Regions from separate parts of the Candidatus Chlorohelix allophototropha genome, predicted to be linked through region 1. Evidence: a T-box and tRNA genes for the amino acid it is inferred to sense, from the RefSeq annotation. Region 1 holds a T-box; the other holds one or more tRNA genes.

Evidence for each region. The T-box of region 1 lies ahead of pheS (phenylalanine--tRNA ligase subunit alpha). A T-box ahead of a tRNA ligase gene usually reads a tRNA of that ligase, here a tRNA-Phe.
Region 2: it encodes a tRNA-Phe, which carries the amino acid that the T-box ahead of pheS (phenylalanine--tRNA ligase subunit alpha) is inferred to sense. The anticodon was not compared.

Annotation. Positions count from the first base shown of each region.
Region 1 covers NZ_CP128399.1:2,833,118-2,841,225, forward strand. The annotation lists gene OZ401_RS12380 (nSTAND1 domain-containing NTPase) at 201-3,038, opposite strand; T-box leader at 3,251-3,521, shown strand; gene pheS (phenylalanine--tRNA ligase subunit alpha) at 3,576-4,607, shown strand; gene OZ401_RS12390 (hypothetical protein) at 4,629-5,387, shown strand; gene pheT (phenylalanine--tRNA ligase subunit beta) at 5,447-7,954, shown strand; gene OZ401_RS12400 (NUDIX hydrolase) at 8,041-8,108, shown strand, end outside.
Region 2 covers NZ_CP128399.1:548,764-556,871, forward strand. The annotation lists gene leuC (3-isopropylmalate dehydratase large subunit) at 1-602, shown strand, start outside; gene leuD (3-isopropylmalate dehydratase small subunit) at 613-1,218, shown strand; tRNA gene OZ401_RS02490 (tRNA-Phe) at 1,344-1,419, shown strand; gene OZ401_RS02495 (arginase family protein) at 1,448-2,593, shown strand; gene OZ401_RS02500 (DUF2231 domain-containing protein) at 2,597-3,127, opposite strand; gene OZ401_RS02505 (hypothetical protein) at 3,274-4,179, shown strand; gene OZ401_RS02510 (ArsR/SmtB family transcription factor) at 4,186-4,587, opposite strand; gene OZ401_RS02515 (response regulator) at 4,698-5,111, opposite strand; gene OZ401_RS02520 (cation-translocating P-type ATPase) at 5,900-8,108, shown strand, end outside.

The DNA of each region.
Region 1 (8,108 bases):
GTTCGTGAACCGCCCTTCATGCCGTTGCACCCATCCCCGCCACCCCACGCGGGCGTGTCCAGCCCCAACCCCCCAATTTTCGGGCGGCGCTTCGCGCGTACGGAATTCCCTTTACTCCTTACCCCCTTGACCTTACCCTCTCCCCAGATTTTTGGGTTAATTTAGAGGAAAGAGCGCCAGAGGCTCAGAGATCAGAGGATTCAGAGTTCAGAGTGGCGCATAGGGGCACAAACCACCACCCGAAAACCATAATTGAGGAAATCGTTGTAAGGGTTGAAGAGGTTGCGGTACACGCAGGACGCATTAGCCTGATTGCTGCCGTCAGAGCCGCCCCGCAGCACTCGACTATCTCCGCTACCATCCACCACCACTTCCGAAGGCTTCCCATACTTGTTCAAGCACCACTCCCACAAGTTTCCGCTCATATCCAACGCCCCGCATTTCGCCGCCCCTTGCGGGTACATGCCCACGCCCACCGCCCGGTTCAGCCCCGCCTCTGCGGTATTGGCATAGCCTTCTCGCCACTCCTCGCCCCATGGGTACTCCCGCGCTTCCGCGCCCCCCTGCGCCGCCCACTGCCATTCCCATTCCGTAGGCAGCCGTATCTGCGCGTTTTCACCCACCACCAAGGGCGTACCCTGCGCATTTCCCGGATTGCCCAATTGTAAGCCCCGCATCCGTTTGTTCAACCACCGCCCATATGCCACCGCCTGATACCAAGAGATTGTATCGCGCGGGTTATTCCACGTTTTGGTGCGCTGTTCAGCCAGCTTTTGCGGTTGGTAATCCTTCGGAAATCCTGCCCACCACTCCCGGTTCTGGTAGCCATCCCCCGCTTTCACAAAGGCTTCATACTGCCCATAGGTTATCTGATATTGCCCGATGTAGAACGGCGCTACCTTGAAAGTAGCCTTTTCTATTTCCACTTCCCCGCCCGGCGCAACAGGCAGCCACGCTATTTCGGGCGTGCCTATCCCTCGCCGAGTATCCCCGATTATGTTCAGCCTATCTCCTATCTCTCGTCTCCGCGCATGTGTAGTTTGCAGTAGGGTTATTTCCCGCAGCAGTCGCGCCTGCTCAGGCTCAATGAATTCTTCTTCCAACACCTCCGGCTTCCACTCCAAACGCTGCTTCATCTCGTACACCAGCAGCAACCGCTCTTGCTGCCAACGCCACGAGTCGGGTTTGCCCCGCTTTAACCATTCTGCCGCCGCGCTTTTCACCTGCCGTTTGAGGATTAAATCTTCCTGCACCTCCTCCAGCCATTGCCGCAGCCGTTTCCAGTTTCGGAATAACGCCTCGTGCGCCACCTCCACTTGTGTTTCATCCATCACCAGCAACCGCGCCTGCGTGAAGGCTTCCACCAGTTCCAATTCCGCTGTCCCGAAACAGGCATGCTCAACGCGCTGGCGCGTGGCAGCAAACTGCCCCTCTACTTCGTTGACCGCCACCAACTCCCGAAAGACCCGTCCCAACAGCCGCTTTTTGGCTTCTTCCTCTCCCGGTAGCTGCGCAAAAACTTGCTCAGCCCGCTTGCCGATTGCCCCCGCTACCCCGCCCAACCCCTCGTAATCCGCATAGGTCAGGCAATGGTCGCGCTTCACCGCCACCTTATACAACTCGTCCAGCAAGTACGCCAGCAACGCCAACGACCCGGCAGCGCTGCCCGTGTCGTGCAGAATCAGCGTGGGCAAGCCTCCCTCAAATGCCAGTCCCGCCATTTCCGCCGGACGCTCTATCATTTGGGACAAGGCGGCAGCGGTAGGCGCGGCTAGGCTGAAAAAGCCCGGTCGCAGCAGTTCCGCCATTATGGGGATTTCGATGGCGCGATGCACAAAATCGTGCCGTAGCGTGGCTACCACCCGCAAGCGCGGATGCTTTGCCAGTGCGCCTAGCATAGCGGTAAACGGTTCTATCGCATCTTGTTTTGCCAGCGTGAACAGTTCCTCAAATTGGTCAATGAACAGCAGCGTTTCCGCCCATTCCGGCGCTTTTACCGTGTCCAATGAAGCCTTGAGTATTTCGCCGAGATAGGCAGGTTCGCGCCGTACATTCTCAATAAAGGTTCTCTTCTTGTCGGGATAATCAAGCGGATGCGGGCGTAACGACTCGAAGGTATTCAGAAAGGCATCAAACAACGCCTCAAACGGTTCTTTTCCGGGCGTGAACTGCACCCCCCGCCAATCTTTGCTGCCGGGAATTGCGCCTGTTTCCAAACGAGGCAACAAGCCCGCGCCCACCAGCGAGGATTTACCGCTGCCCGATGCGCCCACCACCGCCACAAAGCGACTCTCCGCCACCTTTCGCACCAGCGCATCGGTCTCATGTTCGCGCCCGAAGAAGATAGGCGCGTCTTTCTTTTTGAAAGCGACCAAGCCGGGAAAGGGCGAACCATCCCATATAGTAGAAGTGAAAAGGGGCGTTGTTTCTGGCGTGGAATCAGGAATAGCAGGTACAAGCGGACGCTTTAGCAGTTTCTGGACAAGGCTTTCAAGGTCGGTCTCGAACTTTTCCTTGAACTCGGCAGGGCTGGCGTAGCTATTCACGCCACGCTGTATATACCCGGTAGCAGGGTCGTAGAACATGTCGCTCTTGAAAAAGTCTTGCACCTTCTTGTACTGCGCTATGCCTTTATCATCGTCAAAATCAAAAAGCTTTTTCTCGGTGCGATGATAGATGAGCGTATAAGTTTGGGGATTGCTCAGCGCGTCCAGCAATTCATAGTGCGTGCCGGAAGGATATGCTACGCCTTTATAGCTAAAGGGCGTACCCATGCGCGACCACAAGATTACCACCACAATGTCACACTTGGACGGTTTGGGCAAACCCTCGTCAATCGCTTCTTGCGGAGACTTGCTGGCGATCATCGGCGTACCTGCGCCAAGCTTGTCCCATGCCACCGCGCGGAAACTCACCTTGTCGCGTAAAGAGGGGCGGTTGGGCAGATTCGCCAGAACGTCCAACGCCAATTTACGTTCTTCGTTGACATCACCCGGCGATGAAAGAAACACCTTAACCTGTGGTATCTGCTCTGGCATTAGCATACTCCGGTGTAAGTTTATCGGTAACGCAACTACGGTTTAATTATACCCAAAGGGGGAAAGATTCGCTACTTGAAATAAAACCGGGTGTGTCGAGCCACGCCCCTACCAAATCAACCTCAACGCCAAAAAATCGCTGGACAAATGGCGTGAATTAGGCTAAAATTACTACTTGCAAGTAGGTACAGATGGCTGTGCTTGCTGAAAGCAATAAGGCTGAGACGGAGAGAGTAAGCCCGCCGTAACCTTCAGGGAGAAAAGGTCGCAGACTGAAAGCCTTTTCGGAGTAGGCGCGCCGAAGTTCACTCCTGAGCTTGCGGGTGAAAAGCAGCAAGGCTGTGTGAGTAGTCCGGCACGGAAGCATCCCGTTATCGAGCGTTTGAGCGGTTTTTCCTTAGAATGGGAAAAACAACCAGGGTGGTACCGCGTGGCATTTTCTGATAGCGCATTTGGAAGCTGTCGGTTTACCGCGTCCCTGTTGGGGCGGTGGCTGGACGGTTTTTTTATTTTATAAACTCAGGAGGAATCGGCGACATGTCGCAGTTGCAGGAGCAAATAAACCGGGTCAAGGAAACCGCGCTGGAAGAACTGGCGGTGGTAACAGACCTCACCGGGCTTGACGAATGGCGTATAAAATTTCTCGGCAAGAAGGGCGAATTAACCGGCTTCCTGCGGAGTATGGGCGCAGTTTCGGCGGAAGAACGCCCGGCAGTAGGTCAGGCGGTAAACGCGGCGAAAGTAGCGCTGGAAAGCGCAGTGGATGAGCGAGCAGTGGTCTTGAAAGAAGCCGCCATCGAATCGAACCTTGCCAGCGATAGGGTGGACGTAACGCTACCCGGTCGCCCGGTTACGCCCGGCTACATCCATATCATCAACAAGACTCTGCGCGATATTACCGAAAGTTTCACGGCAATGGGCTTTCAAGTTTACGAAGGACCCGAAGTGGAACTGGATTATTACAACTTCGAGCTGCTAAATATGCCGCCCGGACATCCCGCCCGCTCGATGCACGATACTTTCTATTTCAGCGAGTCAACCTTGCTGCGTACCCACACTTCACCTAACCAAATTCGCGTGGCGGAAAAGCTGCAACCGCCCATTCGCATTATTGTGCCGGGCAAATGCTACCGCAGCGAAGCCACCGATGCCACCCACGAGTTCATGTTCTACCAATGCGAACTGATGGTGGTGGATAAAAACGTAACGCTGGCAGACCTGCGCGGAACGCTGGCGGACTTTGCACGCCGCCTGTTCGGGCAAGAACGCAAGGTGCGCTTCCGCTGCGACTACTTCCCCTATGTAGAGCCGGGCGTTGACCTTTCGATTGACTGTGGCGTATGCAAGGGAGTAGGCTGCCGCTCTTGCAAATATACCGGCTGGCTGGAAATTATGGGCGCGGGCATGATACACCCGCAAGTGCTACGCAACGTGGGCATTGACCCGGAAGTGTATAGCGGATACGCCGCCGGAATGGGACCGGAGCGCATTTCTATGCTCAAGTACGGTATTGATGATATTCGCCAGTTCTACCGCAATGATTTGCGCTTCCTGTCACAGTTCGCTTAAAAATCAACATGTAGGTGACAAATGGCTGACCATTTTGCATGTATCGGATACAGGTTCGAAAATCAAGAAGACTGGAATACGCTAATCGTACGCTCTGCGAAGAACGGTGGAATAATTCAGTCCAACTTAGGCTATTACAGTTTGCTTGCCCCCGGCGAAGGCGTAGAAGTTTGGACACAGCTTGACGCAAGCATAGAGGGGAAAATTATCGGCTGTAACCCTCATTTTCACGGAAGCAGCCGGGTAAAAGTGGGAATTACAAAAATCTGGCGAGATGAGGAATGGCCCCTCGAAGGTAGCCTGCATTGCTGGTCTAACCCGGACGAGCAGAACCCAGAGCAGGGCGATTATCCTTTTGTGGTAGATGTGCCTGACCTCGATTTGGCATATGAAAATCTGGCATGCCCCGGTTATGTCACACTACAGCTTGCGGCTTTCGCGCATCAGTTGGAATGCTACCGGGATGAAGAAACCTATTACAATTCGCAAAGCAGACAGCGGAAATTCGCAGCAGAGTCGTTTTTCCCCACCGGGCTTTACCAACAACCCCCAGAAGGGGAGCAAACAACGCCACCCGCCACCGCCATTTTTGCTGGACACATTGAGGCGGTGGAAACTCGCACTAACCCTGATAGCGGCTATGAGTTTCTCTACATGTCGATCAAAACGCTGGCAATGACGATAGATGTAGTAGCCGACTCGGAAATGGTAAAGGGCGAGCCGGTAGTCGGTGGAATAGTATCCGGTAGCTTCTGGATAAGCGGACGGGTTGTGGAATAACAATAATTCCCATCTTGCGGGATATGTCGTGATAAATAATTAATGGAGAATACCAGACCATGATAAAAGCGCCGATTAGCTGGCTAAAAGATTACGTGGATATTGTATGGACACCGGAGCAGATTGCTGCCGGTTTGACCCTGCGCGGTCTGGAAGTGGAAGCGGTTATTCGCACCGGAGCAGGCTGGGATAAAATTGTAGTAGGCGAGGTACTCTCAACCGATAAGCATCCTAACGCCGACAGGCTAGGGCTGGTGCAGATTACCGACGGAACGCGCACCTATCAGGTAATTACCGGAGCAATGAACCTTAAAGCAGGCGACAAATGTCCGCTCGCTTTGCCCGGCGCACGCCTGATTGACGGGCATAAGCTACATGCCGATGGAACACTGGAAGGCGCGCTAGAACGCAAGCGCAGTGAGTTGCCATACTTCACCGTTAAAGCGGGGAAAATGCGCGGCGTAGAGAGCGATGCGGTAGCCTGCGCCGAACTGGAACTGGGCGTGAGTGAAGAGTTCGATGGGATTATGGTACTTGACCCTAGCGCCCCGGTGGGCAAGTCACTGGAAGAAGTGCTAGGCGATGTGATTCTTGACCTCGACCTCAGCCCGAACCTAGGACGCGCCCTATCCATCTTCGGTATTGCGCGTGAAATAGCAGCAATGACTGGGCAGAAAGTGCGCTTCCCTAAAATCGAAATCGTAGAGGATGGCGACCCCGTAGAAGGGAAAATCTCGGTCAGAATTGACGCTCCAGAGCTTTGCTCTCGTTTCAGCATGATGGTAATCGAAGACGTAAAAATCGGGCAAAGCCCCGCATGGATGCAATATCGTTTGCGCGCCACCGACCAGCCCGTGATTAATAACGTGGTGGATGTTACCAACTACGTGATGCTTGAACTTGGACAACCGCTGCACGCCTACGATTATGATGATATTAGCGGCAAGCAATTCATCGTGCGGAGGGCATACCCCGGCGAAAAAATGGAAACGATTGACCACGTAGAGCGCACCTTCACCCCCGAAGTTTTGCTGGTAACGGATGCCGCACGCAGCGTAGGCATGGCGGGTGTCATGGGTGGCGCTGACTCCGAAATCAAGGATACCAGCGTAAACATCGCGATGGAAGGGGCGCACTGGGATTCTTTCAATGTCCGGGCAACCGGGCGCGGGTACTTTGCCAAAGTCAGTGAAGCTGCCAAACGCTTCGAGCGTTTCGTTGACCCTGAACTGACGGTGCTAGGAGTGCGCCGCTCTATTCAGCTAGTTCAACAACTGGCGGGTGGACGTGTCGCTAAAGGAATGATTGATGAGCACCCGGTAAAACACCCTCAGCGAGTGGTGGACTTACCGATTTCGGAAATCCCGCGCGTGCTAGGCATCGAGATTCCCAAAGAAACTATCATCGAGATGTTGGAACAACTAGAGTTTGTAATCGAGGATAAAGGCGATAGCCTTGCGGTTACCGTGCCAACCTACCGCAACGACGTGACTATCAAAGCCGATTTGGTGGAAGAAGTGGCGCGTATGTACGGCTACGATAAAATCCCCGAAAAGCGCATGAGCGGGGAACTACCTGTACAAACCTTCAATAGCGTACTCGCCTTTGAGGATAAAATGCGTGACACTTTAACCGCTTGCGGCTTGAGTGAGATTATCACTTACCCGCTGGTAAACTTGGCAGATTTGGAAAAGCTGCATGCTGGTGGGGTTAGCGCGGAAAACCGCTGGAGCGATCCGGCGAAATTACTCAAGCTGGCAAACCCGTTGAGCAGCGAACACGAATATATGCGCCCTACTTTGTTGGCTTCTACTCTAACAGTTCTGGGTGAAAATCGTCGCTTTGTGAACCGTGTCGCCATTTTTGAAATTGGGCGTGTTTATCTGGTAAGAGAAAACGAACCGCAACCGGAAGAACGCAGGACGCTCTCAATTGCGATGAGCGGAGAGCGCAATCCACTTTCGCGCTTCACCGCTGTTAAAGACACCGAGAAACTGGATTATTTTGACCTGAAAGGGGTGTTGGAAGCAGCATTAACTCGGCTGAACCTGAACGGCATCACCTTTGAGCCATTAAGCGGAGCACCAGTGCTACATCCGGGACGGGCGGCAGCCATTTACGTTACTGTAAAAGGCGAAAAGAAGCAGATCGGTATTCTGGGTGAATTACATCCCAAAGTGGCGATGGCTTTCGATTTGTCGGAAGAGCGTGTGGGAGTTGCCGAACTCGACATTGAACTGATGGTAGAGTTGGCGCAACCTGTACCCTACAAAACCGTTACGCGCATGCCAATGCTTTCCCAAGATTTGGCGGTTATAGTGGAGGAGGACGTACCCGCTTCCAGAATCGAAAAGCTGATTCTCGAAACGGGCGGTAAGTTGTTGGCAAGCGCCACCCTCTTTGACCTGTATCGGGGCAAACCCATTCCAGAAGGCAAAAAGAGCCTTGCGTATCGTCTGGTATTCCAACCGGAAGAACGCAACCTGACCGACGAAGAAGGCAACAAACTGCGCGAGAAAATCGAGAAGCGCTTGACTCGAGAAGTAGGAGCCACTTTCCGAGGTTAATACTTTAAACCCAAAGAGACGGAAGTTTAATTCCGTCTCATCACTTGCTTATCCATACTATCTTTAATTCGCAAGGATTAATAACATTGTACACACCCATACTTGCTACACTGGGCTATATCCTCTCACACGATGGTTCGCAGGTATTGATGAT
Region 2 (8,108 bases), 680 kb from region 1:
ATTCAGGCGCAGTGTATGATAATGTTGTAGTGCTTGACGCTGCCGCTATTACGCCGATGGTCACATGGGGTACTACTCCCGGTATGGTAGCGCCTGTAACCGGTAACGTACCTGACCCCGAAAGTTTGGAAGATCCAAACCTTCGAAATTCCGCTTATCGCGCCCTTCAATATATGGGATTGACTCCAAATACCAGAATCCAGGACATTAAACTCGCCCGAATTTTTATTGGTAGTTGCACCAATAGCCGTATCGAGGACTTGCGTCTTGCGGCGCGTGTAGCGAAAGGTCGCAAGGTAGCGGAAGGTGTTTGGGCGATGGTCGTTCCCGGCAGCGGTTTGGTTCAGCAGCAAGCTATTGACGAAGGACTTGACATAATCTTCAAGGAAGCAGGCTTCGATTGGCGCGAACCCGGTTGTAGCATGTGTTTGGCTATGAATGGGGACAAACTAGAGGAAGGCGAACGTTGCGCCAGCACCTCTAATCGCAATTTTGAGGGGCGACAAGGCAAGGGTGGTCGAACCCATTTGGTTAGCCCGTCAATGGCTGCCGCCGCTGCTATAGCCGGACATTTCGTAGATGTTCGTGAGTGGGAATTTTAGGAGGATAAAAGTGGAACCCTTCGTTAATCTAAACGGTGTAGTGATGCCGCTTGACCGTGCCAATGTTGATACAGACCAAATTATCCCGGCGAAATATCTCAAGGGTATCAAGCGCACAGGCATGGCAAAAGGTTTGTTTGCAAACTGGCGCTACAAGCCCGATGGTTCGCCTGACCCTGAATTCCCGCTTAATCAGGTGCGTTACCAGAATGCCACTATTTTGGTAACACGTGAGAATTTCGGTTGCGGTTCCTCGCGTGAGCATGCGCCATGGGCTTTGAATGAGCACGGCTTTCGTAGCATCATCGCGCCGAGTTTTGCCGATATTTTTTACAACAACTGCTTTAATAACGGAATGCTGCCGATAATGCTTCCAAATGAGGCAGTGGATGAGCTTTTTGAAGAAATAGAAGCAGAGCCGCGTTTACGAATTCAAATTGATCTGCCCAATCAAACAATTACTGTGGCAGGGGGTAAAACTTATTCTTTCCAATTAGACCCATTCAAGAAAGAATGTTTACTCAATGGGTTGGATAACATAGGTTGGACTCTGAGTTTTGATGATAAAATCGCCGCTTTTGAAGCGGTACGGCGTGAGGCTACTCCCTGGTTATAGGGAAGGGCTACCTAACAAGCGGATGGACAGCTTAGCTCTCAGTTGAAACTGGCTTGCCCATCCGCTTGAAATTTTCCTGAAGATGTGGTATTCTTCTTCTCGCCTTAAAAGATCTAATAAGTAGTGCCGAGATAGCTCAGTTGGTAGAGCATGCGACTGAAAATCGCAGGGTCACCAGTTCAAGTCTGGTTCTCGGCACCATTTGTTTTTATAGCGGTTTTATTCTGCAATGATGTACAACCCCCTAGCACCAGTATCCGATACAGCAGTAATTTACCACGAAGTTTTTAACGAGCGTGGTTTTTCACGGCTTACCCGCTCATGGGAACGCTATCGTGTTGCTCTTCTTAAATTCCGCGAATTGGCTCTTATTGATTCCAACTATGACCCGGCAAATCCTCCTGAGATAAACTCAAGCGGTAGGGTTAGCGTTTACCACCCGGTTCAGGCAACTATCGAAGAATTGAGCATCGTACACGACCCTGCTTATATCCAGTTTGTCATTGAAATGGATGAAAAAGGTGAGGGTATGTTTGACCGAAACGATACTCCTGCTTGGCGTGGTATTTACCGCAGAGCAGCCATGGCAGTTGGCGCTACTCTTTTAGGGGCAGATTTAATTGCTACCGATAGGGTAAAGCATGTTTTTAACCCGGCGGGTGGCTTGCACCATGCTCAATATGATCGAGCTTCCGGCTTTTGCCTGTTCAACGATATAGTAATGGCGGTTCGGCGTTGGCAAAAGCAATACGGTTTTGAACGTATCGCAATTCTCGATGTAGATGGACATCATGGCGATGGTACGCAGAACTTGCTGTATCATGAGCCAATTCTGACCGTCTCGCTGCATATGTACGATGGGCGTTTTTTTCCGCGCACCGGAACGCTTGAAGAGCGCGGAAGTGGTAAGGGTGAAGGTTATTGCCTTAACTTACCTTTCCCCCGCTTTACCACCGATGCAGAATATCTGAAAGGTTTTGATTTGGCGCTTGAAGCGGTGGAACGCTACAGACCACAGGCTATAATCTTGCAATATGGCGCGGATGGGCACTATACCGATCGAATGTCGGGTTTGAAGCTATCCACCAGAGCCTATGAGTATGTGGCGGAACAAACACATGCATTGGCTCATCGGGCTTGTAATGGACGCTTATTGGTAGTAGGCGGTGGTGGCTACGAACCGGAGGTTGTGGAGCGGTGCTGGGCAATCTTGCTGGCACAACTTGCCGGGCAAAAAACTGTTTCTGCCGCCGCTTACACCGCTTTGCATGACCCACTAACCGACATGCCACAACCTAATCCCGATTCGATAGCACAATCCAGCCAAATGTTGAGCTTGGCTAAAGACGTTTTAGATTCTATGAATTTAAGGTAGCGCCTACTTTATACCGATACCATAGGTATAAACCAGTTCCCCACCATAGTAGCCCGTTGCCGACAGAAACCCAACCGCCACCAATGCGCCCAGAAGATACACTACTAGAAAAAAGACAGGCACAATTTGGGCACGTGCGAAAATAGCACCCAGAAAAACTATCGGGGAATTCTTGAGTTCTGCAAGTTTCTGTTTGTCACGCAATAAAAACCAACCCCAAATTGCCAACCTGAACATGATTAATAAGCCAAAGGCAACGATTGTTAAATTTGCAAACAGCTTGTGGGTTTCATAAACATCGGTAGAAGCGCCGCTGCGTCTTATCGCTGACATGAAACGTTCGGCGTTTTCTTCCCCGGTTTGGCGAGTTACCAAAGCGGTAATGCCACCAACCGCCATTAATACCATTTCCACCACCCGCAACCAACCGAGCTTTGGAAAGCTTGCAACAAACCCGGCTACAACACCGGCAATTAATAATGCTATGGGAAAATGAACAAGTAAGGGATGCAGAGGAGCGCCATAGGGGGTCATAAAATAGTTCCTCCAAGGTTTAACTAAATATAACAAAAGCTTGAATGTATCTGCTAAAATGGTATTATACTGCTAAAGTAAGCTTATTGCTTTAGTTTGGTAAAAAAAGTATTGGAGTAGGTTACCTCAAAAAGGGTAGGCAAATCGTGGCAACTAAAAAAGGTCAAGCACTGGCAAAATACGCCCCGTTAACTCAAAACGAGCAGGTAATGCTCCAGAACCTGCGTAGAAGTACGGTCATCGGTGATTTTGTAGCCATCTGCCGAACTGATTATGTTCAGCCTTATTGGGACCTTTGGGTTACCGGCTATAACTATTACTGGACTGAATGGTTATTTTTGGTGAAGAACTTATTGCAAAGCCCGGATGATCTTTCGACTCTGGTTTATTTACCGGAAGATTTGGGCGAAGTATATCTGGTGGATGTCCCTGCACAAGCGCCAACCCTGCAACACCTCACTCAAAAAGGGATACGCGATTATGAATTGTCTTCCGGTTACGAGGCTGCGGTTAATCGAGAATTATTGAAAGATTATGGTGTTGAGCCGTCCCGCTCTGTATTTCATTCGGTTGACCCACAGACTGGCGATTGGTGGACGGTTCTAGATCAAGGCTTATCCGTGAAATACAACAACTTCGAGGTGGAATTTAACGGCGTGAGCTATAAATATAGCTTCCCAAAAGATGTAGAAGCCGCCACCGCGATGTCTATGAGCTATGCCACTAGGCGTGGCGCTTATCCTATGGAAGAAAGCCTCAAAGCTAACCAGAAGTTCGATATTGTTCCGGCAATACCGGATGGAAAAACGGCTAACATTTGGGTGCGCGAGTTTTATGCCGACCCGTCACAGAATGCCCCTTTTGAGATAATGAGTTTCCAATGCACCCAGATGCCACCCGAATCTATTACTCCCGGCGAGCCTTCAGTGCATTTTAATCTGTCTTTTGGCAACCGTATAAGCCTAGATGCCAGCGTTGCCGATTACCTAGCGCGTAAATACGTCCAACTGGGCTTACGCAGCCCCTCAGTACGTTTTAAGAGTGTTTATTAAAGCTATCTATTCTTCAGGGAGATGGTGATCCGGCAGATTATTTTGTACATGATCTAGATGGTAAATCACTTCATTGAAAAGATTGCCAACGTGGTTATCATCTATCGAGTAAAAAATTGTGTTTCCTTCGCGCCGGAATTTGACCAGCCGAATATCACGCAATCCTTTTAAGTGATGTGAGACGCTGGAAGTAGAACTACCCACTACCATAGCAAGATCGGTTACCCTTAGCTCATGACGGGTGAGCGCGAGGATGATTTTGCAGCGGGTAGGGTCAGAAAGTGCCTGAAATATGCGCGCAATAATACCCATCTCTTCATTGCCGGGCATTGCGGCACGCACTTGTTCTAGCGTGGTTTCTTCATTTTCAAATGGAACACGGTGCTTTAGCACCAAAAGTTCCTCCATGCACTAAAATTTCCAAGAAAATCTAGAGGGTATACTAATTGAGTGGGCGGACGCTGTCAATTCGACTTCACTTTGCGCCGGATTTTTAGCCTCTATTGGAATTACTCTGCTTAGTTTGTGTTCAGCACTCTTTCGAGGGTTTGTTTTAGTTCTGTTAAAGTGTAGGGTTTAGACAATACACCCTTAAAGCCATGCTCGTAGAAATTAGACATCACTGCACTGGTGGAATAGCCACTGGATACAATAGCTTTAGCTTCCGGGTCAATTTCAAGCAGTTTTTTGATTGCTTCTTCTCCACCCATTCCGTCAGGTATAGTTAGATCCATAATAACAACCGCGACAGGCTCATCGGATAGCTGCTCTTCTTTATAAATTTTGAGAGTTTGTTTCCCATCCACCGCTTGCAAAACTTTATAACCCAATTTGGTGAGGGCGCGCTTTAGCAAGTTACGTACAGCCGACTCATCATCCATAACCAATACTTTGTATGCGGTTGGTTGGGTTCGTGAGCTTAGTGGTTCCATATCCGAATTCTGAGTTAAACCTGGTAGGTTACTATTATAATTAGTCCCGCTTTTAGTCTGTGATTCTGTGACAAGTGCCTTATTGTTTAATTCAGCAGCTTTATTTGGTGAATTGTTTTCTAATTCGGCTAACGTGTCCCGCAGAAGCTGGTTTTCCAAAATCAAGTCACTTACGGATTTGTTATTTGCTGACATTATAGTCTGTGCCATGTATTTTATAATGACTTAATTTTATTAGTGATTATATATATTCATTTAGGTAAATTTATAAATCCATTATATCTCAGTTTCTTATGAACTGTATTATTGAAAATGTAAAAACTAACATAACTATTCACCCCCTAACCCCCTCAAGGGGGAAAAGAGAGAGGGTGAGTTCAAGGGGACACCCCTTGCGACCCCGCACAGGGATTGCACCCCTGAGAACCCCGCTTGGATTCCGTTAGTTACATAGGTCTATTTTCTATCTGCCTGAATTGTTACAAACTAACATAACAATTGATTTTTGATGTTTTAGCTTATGCCAACTAAATTCAAAACTCGGCTTCCATTGACATCACCTGCAAATAGGGCTACTATAAAATTGAGGGAAAGTATTATTACTTCCCCTGTAATGGGGAGTAACCGCCCGCTGGTACGGGCTAGATAGTCGTCAGCACGGAGTATATCTCCCGGCTATCTGGAAGCGCTTTTTGTAAGGTGCTAACGGTGAGACCATCACGGCTTATTAGCGTGTGATGGTTTTTTCTTTTTCAGGAAAAGCCTGAACTAGAAAGGAGTATGTCCAGATGCCAACCCAAGTTATAACCTCACCTTCAACCCCTCCTACCAATTCAATTCCATGGCACACCCTTGAGCAAAAAGAAATAATCGCTCACTTCGAGGTAAATCCTGAAATCGGCTTTTCTCAAACAAAAGTTGACCAACTTCTGCTTGACTATGGCGCTAATGAATTGTTGGATAAAGGGGTTAAACCCCCCCTAAAAATTTTCTGGGAACAACTTACGGCTGTAATGGTGCTAATCCTACTGGCTGCCGCCGCGCTTTCATTATTTCTAAGCAAATTTCTTGAAGCCGGTTCAATATTAGCAATAGTTATCCTGTTTACCATTTTAGGTTTTGTACAGGAATATCGCGCTGCAAAAGCTATTGCGGCTCTTAAAAAGCTGGCTGTTCCGGCAGTACGGGTTTTTCGTGATGGAAAACTGGTTGAAATAAGCGCACGTTTCCTTGTTCCGGGCGATATTATTCTGCTAGAAACCGGCAATCTTCTTCCAGCCGATTGCAGAATTATAGAGAGCTTTAACCTGCGAATTCAGGAAGCTGCCCTTACCGGGGAATCAGAACCGGTAGAAAAAACTACTAGTGCCCTTGCAAATGCAGATTTACCTCTGGCAGATCGTCTCAATATGGGGTACATGGGTACGCTGGTAACTTATGGTCGTGGCAAAGCGCTGGTGGTTGAGACCGGAATGCGTACCGAGCTTGGCAAGATTGCCTCGCTTATTCAGAGCGTCAAAGAAGAGTTAACCCCCCTTCAGCAAAAGCTGGATAAAGTGGGTAAACAACTGGCGCTTGGTGGGGTGGCGGTGGCACTTCTAATAATGGTATTGGGTTTGTTGACCGGAGAAGAGCTTACCAAAATGTTGCTTACCGCTATCGGGGTGGCGGTGGCGGTGATTCCCGAAGGTTTACCCGCAGTTGTAACTATAACATTGGCGCTAGGAGCGCAGCGTATGCTCAAACGCAATGCTCTGATTCGCAAGTTACCTGCCGTTGAAACGCTAGGCTCCGTGACGGTTATTTGCTCGGATAAGACCGGCACGCTCACCGAGAACCGGATGGTAGTACAGATAATTGATGTTGCAGGGCATCGTCTTGAAGTAGCAAAGCAAGCTATCGCTTCACAGCAACCTGTTGGGGTGACAATGTTGCTGGCGGCGGTAACCCTATGTAATGATGCACATCTTCAGACTGCTGAAAATTCGGAAAATTCTGGGATTATCGGCGATCCTACTGAGGGGGCGCTATTGCTGGCAGCTTTACAGGGGGGAATGGTCAACGATGAATTGCTGGATAGCATGCCGCGAATCGGTGAATTACCCTTTGATTCTAGTCGCAAACGCATGACTACCGTCCATCATTGCCCCGATAAGCTTTTGCCGAAGGAAGTGTTAAAGGTCTGGCAAGCTATCCCTCAAAATCGCTACCTTGCTTTTACCAAAGGCGCGGTGGACTATCTGCTAAAGGTTTCCAGCCATGTTTGGCTTGAAAATGCGGTCAAGCCGATGGATTCTGAAATAAGGCAGCGAATACAAGTTGCTGGAGATGCGCTATCTGCCAGCGGTATGCGGGTGTTAGGTGTAGCCTATCGGCATATTAATCATACTGACATTAAGGAAGAAGACGAATCTGGCTTAATATTTATTGGGTTGGTTGGGATGATAGACCCTCCCCGCGAGGAAGTTCGTGAAGCCGTTACACGCTGTAAAACTGCTGGAATACTTCCGGTTATGATTACCGGCGACCATCCGCTTACTGCCAATTATATAGCGCGCGATTTGGGTATTACTACCGAAACCACCGTACTGACAGGCGATGAATTATCCAAAATGAACGAGCAGCAACTGAATGAGGCAGTTGAGAATGTATCGGTTTTTGCGCGGGTTGCGCCTGAACACAAGCTTAGAATTGTACAAGCATTGCGAAATAAAGGGCATATCGTAGCCATGACCGGAGATGGAGTAAATGATGCTCCCGCTTTGAAAAAGGCTGATATTGGCGTAGCAATGGGCATTACCGGCACCGATGTTGCTAAAGAAGCCTCTGATATGGTACTCCGGGATGATAATTTTGCCACAATCGTGGCGGCGGTAGAGGAAGGACGGGTTATCTATGATAACCTGCGTCGCTTTGTAATGTTTTCGGTGGCGGGGAATATCGGCAAAGTGGCAGTAATGCTGTTCTGGCCCCTACCGTTTGCGTTATCTGGTTTGA